Regions from separate parts of the Janthinobacterium sp. GL_088 genome, predicted to be linked through region 2. Evidence: predicted binding sites of a transcription regulator. Region 2 holds the regulator's gene; each other region holds the start of a gene.
The links. The regulator FliA, encoded in region 2, starts transcription of late flagellar genes. The targets are predictions, from matches to a motif close to CTAAAGTTTNNNNNNNNNNNGCCGNTA.
Positions count from the first base shown of each region.

Region 1: AC3IQ7_RS18260 (FlxA-like family protein) is a predicted target of FliA. The motif match lies at 1,309-1,335, and genes of this name have one in related genera.
Region 3: AC3IQ7_RS07090 (DUF5610 domain-containing protein) is a predicted target of FliA. The motif match lies at 1,122-1,148, and genes of this name have one in related genera.

Region 1 covers NZ_CM174453.1:4,053,546-4,056,777, reverse strand. Annotated here, with positions in the region: gene AC3IQ7_RS18270 (alpha/beta fold hydrolase) at 1-552, shown strand, start outside; gene dcd (dCTP deaminase) at 686-1,255, shown strand; gene AC3IQ7_RS18260 (FlxA-like family protein) at 1,366-1,701, shown strand; gene AC3IQ7_RS18255 (sensor histidine kinase) at 1,743-3,232, opposite strand, start outside.
Region 2 covers NZ_CM174453.1:5,370,514-5,373,745, forward strand. Annotated here, with positions in the region: gene AC3IQ7_RS23975 (translation initiation factor Sui1) at 1-1, opposite strand, end outside; gene motD (flagellar motor protein MotD) at 51-827, opposite strand; gene AC3IQ7_RS23985 (flagellar motor protein) at 833-1,579, opposite strand; gene AC3IQ7_RS23990 (RNA polymerase sigma factor FliA) at 1,561-2,292, opposite strand; gene AC3IQ7_RS23995 (MinD/ParA family ATP-binding protein) at 2,338-3,201, opposite strand; gene flhF (flagellar biosynthesis GTPase FlhF) at 3,194-3,232, opposite strand, start outside.
Region 3 covers NZ_CM174453.1:1,591,889-1,595,120, forward strand. Annotated here, with positions in the region: gene sbcB (exodeoxyribonuclease I) at 1-1,072, opposite strand, end outside; gene AC3IQ7_RS07090 (DUF5610 domain-containing protein) at 1,220-1,849, shown strand; gene AC3IQ7_RS07095 (GGDEF domain-containing protein) at 1,851-2,816, opposite strand; gene AC3IQ7_RS07100 (HPF/RaiA family ribosome-associated protein) at 3,076-3,232, opposite strand, start outside.

The DNA.
Region 1 (3,232 bases), 1.3 Mb from region 2:
GTGGCCAAGCAGCGGCCCGATCTGGTGCGCTGCGTGGTCTTGCTCGATTCGCCCGTGGTGGCGGGCTGGCGCGCCTTGCTGGTGCGCCTGGCGCGCAACACGGCGCTGGGCGAGCGGTTCTCGCCGTCACGTTTTTCCGCCCGGCGGCGCAAGCTGTGGCCCGATGCGCAAGCCGCGTATGAACATTTCGCTGCCAAGGACATGTTCGCCGTCTGGGCGCCGCAGGTCTTGCGCGACTACATCGACAACGGCCTGGTGCCCCATCCGGAAGGGGTGCAGCTGCGCTTTACGCGCGAAGTGGAAACGCAGGTGTACCGCAGCTTGCCGCATCATATTGGCGGCCTCGTCAAGGATGGCTTTCCCGTGCCCATCGGTTTTATCGGCGGCACGGAATCGGTGGAATGCCGCCAGGCGGGTTTGACGGCCACGCGCAAGCTGGTCGGCAAATTTTTCCGCCAGGTGCCGGGCGGCCATCTGTTTCCCATGGAAAACCCGGAACTGACGGCGCAAGTGGTGCGCGAGATGATCTCGGCATTGCTGGCGAAACAATAGCCGATCGCCAAGGATTTTCAGGGGATGGGGGCCAACAGCGGCGGATTTTCGCGTAAAATCCTGCCATCCGGGCCGTGCCTGCAGCAGGCGTGCGGCCCCAGCCATTCCGATATTCTAGAAAGATACCCCTGCGATGACGATTAAAAGCGATAAATGGATACGCCGCATGGCGGAAACAACGGGCATGATCGAGCCGTTCGAACCGGGCCAGGTCAAGGAACGCGACGGCAACCGCATCGTGTCCTACGGCACCTCCAGCTATGGTTATGACATCCGTTGCGCCGACGAGTTCAAGTTGTTTACCAATATCAACACCACCATCGTCGACCCGAAGGATTTTGACGCGAATAACTTTGTCGACGTATCGGGCAAGGGCTATTGCATCATTCCGCCGAACTCGTTCGCGCTGGCCCGTACGGTCGAGTATTTCCGCATTCCCCGCAATGTGCTGACGATTTGCCTGGGCAAGAGCACCTATGCGCGCTGCGGCATCATCGTCAACGTCACCCCGTTCGAACCGGAATGGGAAGGCTTTGTGACCCTGGAGTTTTCCAACACGACACCGTTGCCGGCAAAAATCTACGCCAACGAAGGCGTGGCGCAAGTGCTGTTCTTCGAATCCGATGAAGTGTGCGAAACGTCGTACAAGGATCGCGGCGGCAAATACCAGGGCCAGGTTGGCGTGACCTTGCCGAAGACCTGATTGCTGGAAGGGCGGGGCGCCAGCCGTCTTTACCTGCCTTTACACCCGCCGCCCTACATCCCCCCCCATGCTTGCCGTTAACCTTGGTATTGAAACACTGAGGAGGCATCATGGTAGCGGCAATCGGTTCAGGCGGCGCAGTCAGCGCGGCCAGTAGCGCCAGTTCGGGCAGCAGTTCGCAGATCGCGGCGCTGCAAAAGCAGATCACGGCGGCGCAAAAACAGTTGACGGAATCGCAGAAGGGCGAGCAGACGGAGGCGTCGCAAAAGCTGCAGCAGCAGCTGGCGCAGCAAATCCAGGCCTTGCAGGCGCAAATTGCCCAGTTGCAAGCTGCCGCCGCGCAGGCGCAGCAAGACGCTCAGCCGGCCAGCAGCGCCGATACGGCGACGAGTCCGGCCAAATCGACCTCGTCCACCCTGGGCAGCATCATCGATACGCAGGCGTAACAGTTTATTCGCGCATAAAAAACGCCAGGCTCGCCGACAGGTCAGCCTGGCGTTTTGACGGGCAACAACATTTCCACGCACAGTCCGCCACCACTGCGCAAGCTGGCACTGATGCGGCCGCCATGGGCGTTGATGACGTGCTGGGCGATGGCCAGACCCAGGCCGTGGCCATCCGTGCTGTGCTGGGTATTGCTGGCGCGGAAGAACGGTTCAAAAATACGGGCCAGGTCGGCTGCGGCCACGCCAGGACCACGGTCCTGCACGGCGATGCGCAGCCATTCTTGCTTGCCATCATGCAGGCGCGACAGTTCCACGTGCACCGTGCCGCCATCGGGACTGTGTTTGACGGCATTGCGCACGACGTTTTCCACGGCGCGCGCCAGCAGTTCCGGCCGACCCGTGACGCTGGCGTCCGCCGTGGCCGCGTCGCCCGCCAGGGCTATGCCCAGCAGGCGCGCCCTCGCTTCATAGCGGGCATCGTCCACGATGTCGTGCACGAGATCGGCGATGCTGACGTCTTCGCTGTGCGTCTGCCCGGCTCCCGCTTGCCCGGCGCCCGCTTCCAGCCGGGACAGGGTCAGCAGTTCACCGATCAGTTTATCCATGCGCTCGCTTTCGCGTTCGATGCGCTGCATCGAGGCGGCCATTTTTTCCGGCTGCTGGTGCGCCAGGCCGATGGCGGCCTGCAAGCGCGCCAGCGGCGAGCGCAGCTCGTGCGACACATCATGCAGCAATCGCGTCTGGCTATCCATGAGGCTGCGCAAGCGGCCCGTCATGCGGTCGAAATCGCGTCCCAGGTCCGTCAATTCATCGCCGCGCTTGCCGCTGGCGTGAAAGCGCGGCGCCAGGTTGCCGTGCGAGGCGGCCTCGAACGCTTGCCGCAGGTCGCGGATGGGGCGCGCAAAATACCAGGCCAGCAGGAAAGAGAACAGCAGGCTGGCGGCGATGGCGGCGGCCAGGGGAATGAAGGTGCGGTAGGGGCTGTCCATGCGCGGGCCGGGCGGCATGCCACGGCCGAAGTCGCCGCGTGGTGGCGGCGCGCCCGCTTCGTGGGGCCGTGGGCCGGCTCCCATGACGCGCGGACCGCTCAAGGTGACGGCATTGAGCGTGTCGCGCGCGGCGCCCGCCTCGGCATTGCGGAAACGTTCGGACGAAGGCAGGAACAGCAGGTAGCGCTTGCCATTGCTGCCGGCCGCTTCGCGCACGACGGCATGGGCCTGGCTTTGCTCCAGCATGGCGCGCGCCTTGGCCAGCATGGCGGGATGCACCGTGCGGCCCATCAGTTCTTGCCCTTTGGCATCGACGGCAAACACGCGCATGCGTTCGAGCTTGCCCAGGAATTGCCGCAAGGCCTGGCTGCCGCCCGCTTCCACGGTGGCGCTGGCGGCCTCGATGATCATTTGCGCGGGCGGACTGGTGTCGATGTCGAGGGCCCGTTCCTGCTGCGCGGCCCGGTTTTTCAGCCAGAAGGTGCCGCCGATGCCGATGGTGGCCGTCACTTGCGCCAGCATGATGCACAGAAAAAACTTCC
Region 2 (3,232 bases):
TGAGGAAGAGATAAAAGAGAGAAGGCCGCGATTGTACCAAGCGGCGGCGTTCAATTGGCTGGTGCCACCGGCGCCGTCGGCACTTCCGTCACCGTTTCGGGGATGCCCGACAAAATCGTCACGGCGACCCGGCGGTTACGCGCGCGCCCTTCCGCCGTTTCGTTGGGCGCCACGGGAATATTGTCGGCGTGGCCCACGGCCGTCAGGCGCGAAGCCTTGACGCCGCTGGCGATGAACAGGCGCACCACGGCGCTGGCGCGCGCGGCCGACAATTCCCAGTTCGAGGCAAAATTGGAATTGCTGATCGGCTGCACGTCCGTATGCCCTTCCACCTGCACGTCGTGCGTGTCGTCCTTGAGCAGCACGGCCACGGCGCGCAAGGCCTGGTCCGACTCCGTCGTCAGCCGCGCCGCGCCCGGGTCGAACAGCACGCTGGCATTGATTTCCACGCTCACGCCGCGGCTCGTCTGCGTGACGCGCACCTTGCCCTCCTTCACCAGCGGCGCCAGGGTCGACGTCAGGTCCTGCGCCAGGCGCGTCATGTGTTCGCGTTCGCGGCGGATGGCTTCCGTGCGGCGTTTCAGGGCGGGGTTCGGCAGCGGGATGGCCTGTGGCGCTTCCATGATGATGGGCGGCGCGCCCTTTTCCAGGCTGAAGGCCTGGCCGATGGCGTTCTGGAAGACGCGGTATTTACCTTCGTTGACTTGCGAAATCGCATACATCACGACGAAAAAGGCGAACAGCAGGGTGATGAAGTCGGCGTACGAGATCAGCCAGCGGTCCTGGTTGTCCGGTTCCTCGTCATACTTCCTGCGCGCGCGCCGCATCATGGTCAATGCTCGTGCAAGAGGCTGGACACGCGCTCTTCGATGATGCGCGTATGGTCGCCCGTGGCGATGTCGTACAGCACGGCGGCCGTGATTTCGTATTGCAGCACCCGGCGCGAAACAATGGCCTTGAGTTTATTCGCCACCGGCAGGAACAGCAGGTTGGCCAGGCCCACGCCATAAATCGTCGAGACAAACGCCACGGCGATGCCGCTGCCCAGCTTGCTCGGGTCGGTGAGGTTTTCCATGACGTGGATCAAGCCCAGCACGGCGCCCAGGATGCCGATGGTGGGCGAATAGCCGGCCGCCGATTCCCACACCTTGACGGCCTGGCGCTCGGCCATTTCGTAGGCGGAAATTTCCACGTCGAGCAGCTGGCGCAGCTTGTCGGGCGCGATGCCGTCGACGATCATGCGCAAACCCTTGGCGTTGAAGCGGTCGGCCGTGTTTTCCATCAGGCGCTCCAGCGCCAGCGGGCCGTCGCGGCGCGCCGTCAGACTCCATTGCCCGATGTCGCGCGCCAGCGCGGCGCGCGTGTCGGACGGCGGCAGGAAGACCCAGCGCAACATTTCCAGGCCACGCACAAAAGTGCGCAGCCGCGTTTGCAGCAGCACGGCGCCGAAGGTGCCGACGATGACGATGGCAAAGGCGGCCGGCTGCAGCAGGGAGGCCATCTTGCCGCCTTCCAGTGCCTGGCCGACCAACAGGCCCGCCAGCGCCAGCGCCAGCCCGATTACGCTGGACCAGTCCACGCCAGCTCCCTCAAGGTTGCGCGCAGGCGCGCGACGGCCTGGGTATGCAGCTGCGAGACGCGCGATTCCGACACGCCCATCACCGCGCCGATCTCCTTCAGGTTCAGCTCTTCTTCGTAGTACAGGCCCATGAGTATTTTCTCGCGTGGCGGCAGCGCGTCGATGGCATCGATCACGGATTGCCGGAAATCGGTATCGAGCAGGGAACGCAAGGGGTCGCTGTCCTCGTCCACGCAGTGGCGGTCGAGGAAGCTGTCATTGCCGTCCGGGTCATGAAAGTCTTCGTAGTACACAAGCTGGTGGCCGCCGCCGTCGCCCAGCATTTCCTGGTAGTCGGCCAGCGACATTTTCAGCAGTTTCGCCACTTCCGACTCCGTCGGCGGGTGGCCGAGGCGCTGCTGCAAGGTGCTCATCGCCTCTTCGATCTTGCGCATGTTCTGGCGCATGCTGCGCGGCAGCCAGTCGCTGGTGCGCAATTCGTCGAGCATGGCGCCGCGGATGCGCAGCACGGCATACGTCTCGAACTGCGCGCCATGCGTCTCTTCATAGCGGCTGATGGCATCGAGCAGACCGATCATGCCGGCCTGGATCAGGTCATCGACCTCGACCGAAGGCGGCAATTTCGCCTTCATATGGTGCGCCAGACGCTTCACCAGCGGAATGTGCTCCGTCAGCAAATAGTCCTTGTTCGATTTCCCTTTGACCGTGTACATAGGCTGCTTATTGTTTTCTCATCTTATCTGGTGCTACGGTTCGATTCAGGCGCTGAACTGGTGCGTGCTCCCCGTCTGGTACAAGGTGCCACCCAGCACCGGCGCCGCCGAACGGGCCAGCCGCTCGGCCAGTCCGCGAAACGCCACCGACGCGCCCGCCAGCGGAAACGCATCGACCACGCTGCGGCCCAGGCGCGCCGCGCGGTGCAGATATTCATCGGCAGGCACCGAACCCATCGAGGTCAGCTTCACGGCCAGGTAGCGGCTCGCCGCCTGCGCCATATTATCGTATACCACTTTTGCCTCGGATTCGGAAGCGCCGGTGACGAGAATGCCGAAGGGACGGCGTCCCAGTTCCTGGCTCAGGCGCTTGATCAGGCAGTACGCCGCCTTGATCGAGGTGGCGCTGGTCGACACTTGCACGACGATATCGGACGAGGCCATCAAGGGCACGGGGAAACAGGCGCCCTCGTCTGCCACGACGCCGTCAACCAGCACGATGCCGCTCTGGCGCGCCAGCACGTCGAAAGTCTTGCCCAGGCGGCGCAATTCGTCCTCGCCCGCATAGTCCATGCTGTCCATCAAATGGTTACGCGCGCCCAGGCTGGCCACGCCGAAGCCTTGCGGCACCTGGTGGATGACCTGGTTCAAGCCGCACTGCTGGCGCGCCACGTCGCGCAGGCTGGCGCCGTGCGCCAGGCCCAGGCGCGCAGCCACGCCATCGCTGCCGCCGCTGGCGTCGAGCAGCAGCACGTCATTGCCGCCGTAGACGAGCGAAGCGCCCAGGTTGACCAGCATGGCGCCCTTGTCGTCCTGCGGCGTGGCCGACAGGAACGTCATGACGCGCGGCTGCGGGCCGGCCAGCATGCGGCGCAAGCCTTCGGCCTGGTCGAAATCGAAATTAGCCAAGGTGCACCCCGCGCGCTTCATTGTTGCGGGC
Region 3 (3,232 bases), 2.7 Mb from region 2:
TTGCGCCCGGGCGCTGGAAGACTTCGGCCCAGATGGCATCCATGTTCGGCGCCGTCGCGGCCAGTTGCGCGTTGACCTTCGCCGCGTCCAGATCGATGCCCCATTGCGCGGCCATGGCCGGCGACAAAGTTTTCAGATTGCCGACCAGCATGGGCGATTTGTTCAGGTGTACGCTTTTCACGGGCAGGCGCGTCATGCCTTCCGGCATGGCATCCTTGCGTGTAAATAAACGCGTGCGGATGGTGTCGGCGTCCAGCGCGAACAGTTCGCGCGGGTCGTAGGCGCAATCCCAGACGAGGATCTCGTTTTTATTGCTCGGATGCGTGGCCAGCGGCCAGACGACGCCCAGGCAGCCCCGCTCGGCGGGGAACATGCCCGACACGTGCAGGAAAGGCTGGCGCTCGGCGGCTGCCAGGTGCATGCCCATTTCGCTGGCGACCCTGTCCTTCTTGTGCAGCGCCAGGCAGAATTCGAACAGTTTCGGCTGCTTTTCCTTGATCAGGCGCGCCAGGGCGATGGTGGCGCGCACGTCGGACAGCGCATCATGCGCCGCTTCGTGGGCCAGGCCATTGGCCTTGCTCAAGTGTTCCAGTTTAAAACTGGTCTGGCCATCGTCGCGTTTCGGCCATTGCATGCCTTCCGGGCGCAGCGCGTGCGTCATGCGCACCACGTCGAGGATGTCCCAGCGGCCGCAATGGTTCTTCCATTCGCGCGCATACGGGTCGATCAGGTTGCGCCAGAACAGGAAACGCGTGACTTCATCGTCGAAACGGATGGTGTTGTAGCCCACGCCGATGGTGCCCGGCTCCGAAAAGGCCGCTTCGATGGTGGCGGCGAACTGGTGCTCGGGCACGCCCAGCTGCAGACACTGCTGCGGCGTGATGCCCGTGATCAGGCACGATTGCGGGTCGGGCAGGAAATCATTGGCAGGCTGGCAATACAGCATGATCGGCTCGCCGATCTCGTTGAGGTCCGCATCCGTGCGGATGGCGGCGAACTGGGCCGGGCGGTCGCGGCGCGGCTGGGCGCCAAAGGTTTCGTAGTCGTGCCAAAGAAAGGTCTGGTTAGTCATTGATGGTCGTTGCTTGATTGGTTATCCGGGCCGCTAAAAGCAGCCACTGCTACAGTTTTCTGAAAACCTGCCGATACTACACGAGAGGATGGTCATCATCGCGTTTTCCGCATGGTGGCATACATTGCCCGTTCAAGGAGGTCTATCGTGTCAATTCCCATCGCCGCAAGCGGCAATTCCAACCCTTCCGTGACTTCCGTCAGTACGGGTGTTGCCGGCAAGGACGATAAAGTCCAGCAAAAGGACGGTATCAACGCTGAAATGAGCGTGAATGACCGCACCAAGCTGCAGTTGAACGCTTCCATCATGCAGGCCTCGCTGAACGTGTCGATCGGTTCCGAGAACGAGCCGCTGGCGCTGCTGTACAAGACGGCCATCACCAACATCAATGAAGCGCTGAAGAGCCAGTACGGCGAGGACGCAATCCAGAACGCGGCTTCGCAGGATAACAGCGCCGAAGCGACGGCGAGCCGCATTGTATCGCTGTCGACGGGATTTTTTGATGCGTTCAAGAAACAGAATCCCGGCATGGACGACGATACGGCCCTGACCAAGTTCATGGACACCATCAGCGGCGGCATGGAAAAAGGCTTCAAGGAAGCGCGCGACATCCTGGGCGGCTTGAAAGTACTGAATGGCGATATCGCCGGCAATATCGACAAGACGTATGAACTGGTGCAGAAGGGCTACGCCGACTTCATCGCCGCGCACAGCAGCAAGAAGGATGATGCTGCCAAGCCGGATGCGACCAAGCCGGCCGACAGCAAGGCCGCCTGATCTATAGCATGACCCTGTTGCGGCCCGATGCTTTGGCGCGGTAGAGCGCCGCGTCGGCGGCCGCGATCAGCGCATGGTCGTCCTGTTCTGCCGCCAGGCTGGCCACGCCGAAGGAACCCGTGATGTGTGGCAGCGCGCTGCGCATGTCTGCAAAGATGACGGCGAGCTGCATGCGCTCGCACAGGCGCTCGGCCACCCGCAGGGCCACGTGTTCGTTGGTATCGGGCAAGATCACCATCATTTCCTCGCCACCATAACGCACGGCAAAATCCGTGGGCCGCAGGGCCGCGCCCAGCACTTGTGCGGCGATGCGCAGTGCCTGGTCGCCCGCCTGGTGGCCGTGCGTGTCGTTGAAGCGCTTGAAATGGTCGAGGTCGATCATCACCAGCGACAGCGGCGAGCCGCTGGCGTGGGCCGTGACGATCATGTTTGGCAGCAGATCCGTCAGCCAGGCGCGGTTGTACAAGCCCGTCAGGCTGTCGACCATCGACAGCTGGCGGTAGAATTCGCCTAGCTTTTGCCGGCGGCGCAGCAGGGCATTGGCGGCGCGGATGCGGAAGGACAGCAGCCGCAGCAGGTTGCGCGCCAGGCCGTTCGACTGTTCGATCAATTCCCAGACGATGGCCGCGTCGATCACCAGCAAATCGGTTTCTTCCAGGGCGGAAATGGCGGCCAGGTTGCTCGCTTCATCGAGCACCGACTGTTCGCCCACGCTTTCGCCGGGCAAGACCTTGCTGACGGTGCCGTCATCCATGCCCGTGTGGGTGTCGGCGGCCACGGCCAGCGAACCGCGCAGGACGATGTACAGGCTGGCGCCTTGCGTGTCGGAAATAGCTTCGCCCGCTTCGAGGCGCATGACGGGGCAGGGCGCCAGCATGGCGGCCGTCTGGCTATCCGCCCCATCGCGAAATAGCTGTAAATCGCCGATGTTGCAGCCTGAAGCGCCGAAGTTGCCGATCTGTTCCACAATCACACTTTCAAAAAGCCGGCGCGCGAGCAGGGGGCCGGTAGCTTCATGATAGCGTAAAGCAGCCTTGGCTGTAACGGCAAAGGCTTGCTTGAGGTCACTTACTGTGAGAAATACGACAATTATTTCATTGCCGCGTTAATACGCTGGAATGCTTGCGGTTTTGTTATGGATGTTGGCGCGCGCGAAAGGCGGGGCAGATGTGCAAAGGCAGCCTTGAACGGCTGCCTCAGTCTCTGGAAATCCTGCGGGTGGGGAGTTACTCGGCGGTTTCTTCCGCTTCGGCCGTATCGATCACGGCATTCTTGCCGGTGGCATGGCGCTTGCTGTCTTGCAGGCGGCCCAGGGCGCTATCGATGGCGCGTTTCAGTTTATCAGTGGCGCCGGCAACGGATTGATGCACGGTGGCGTTCTGT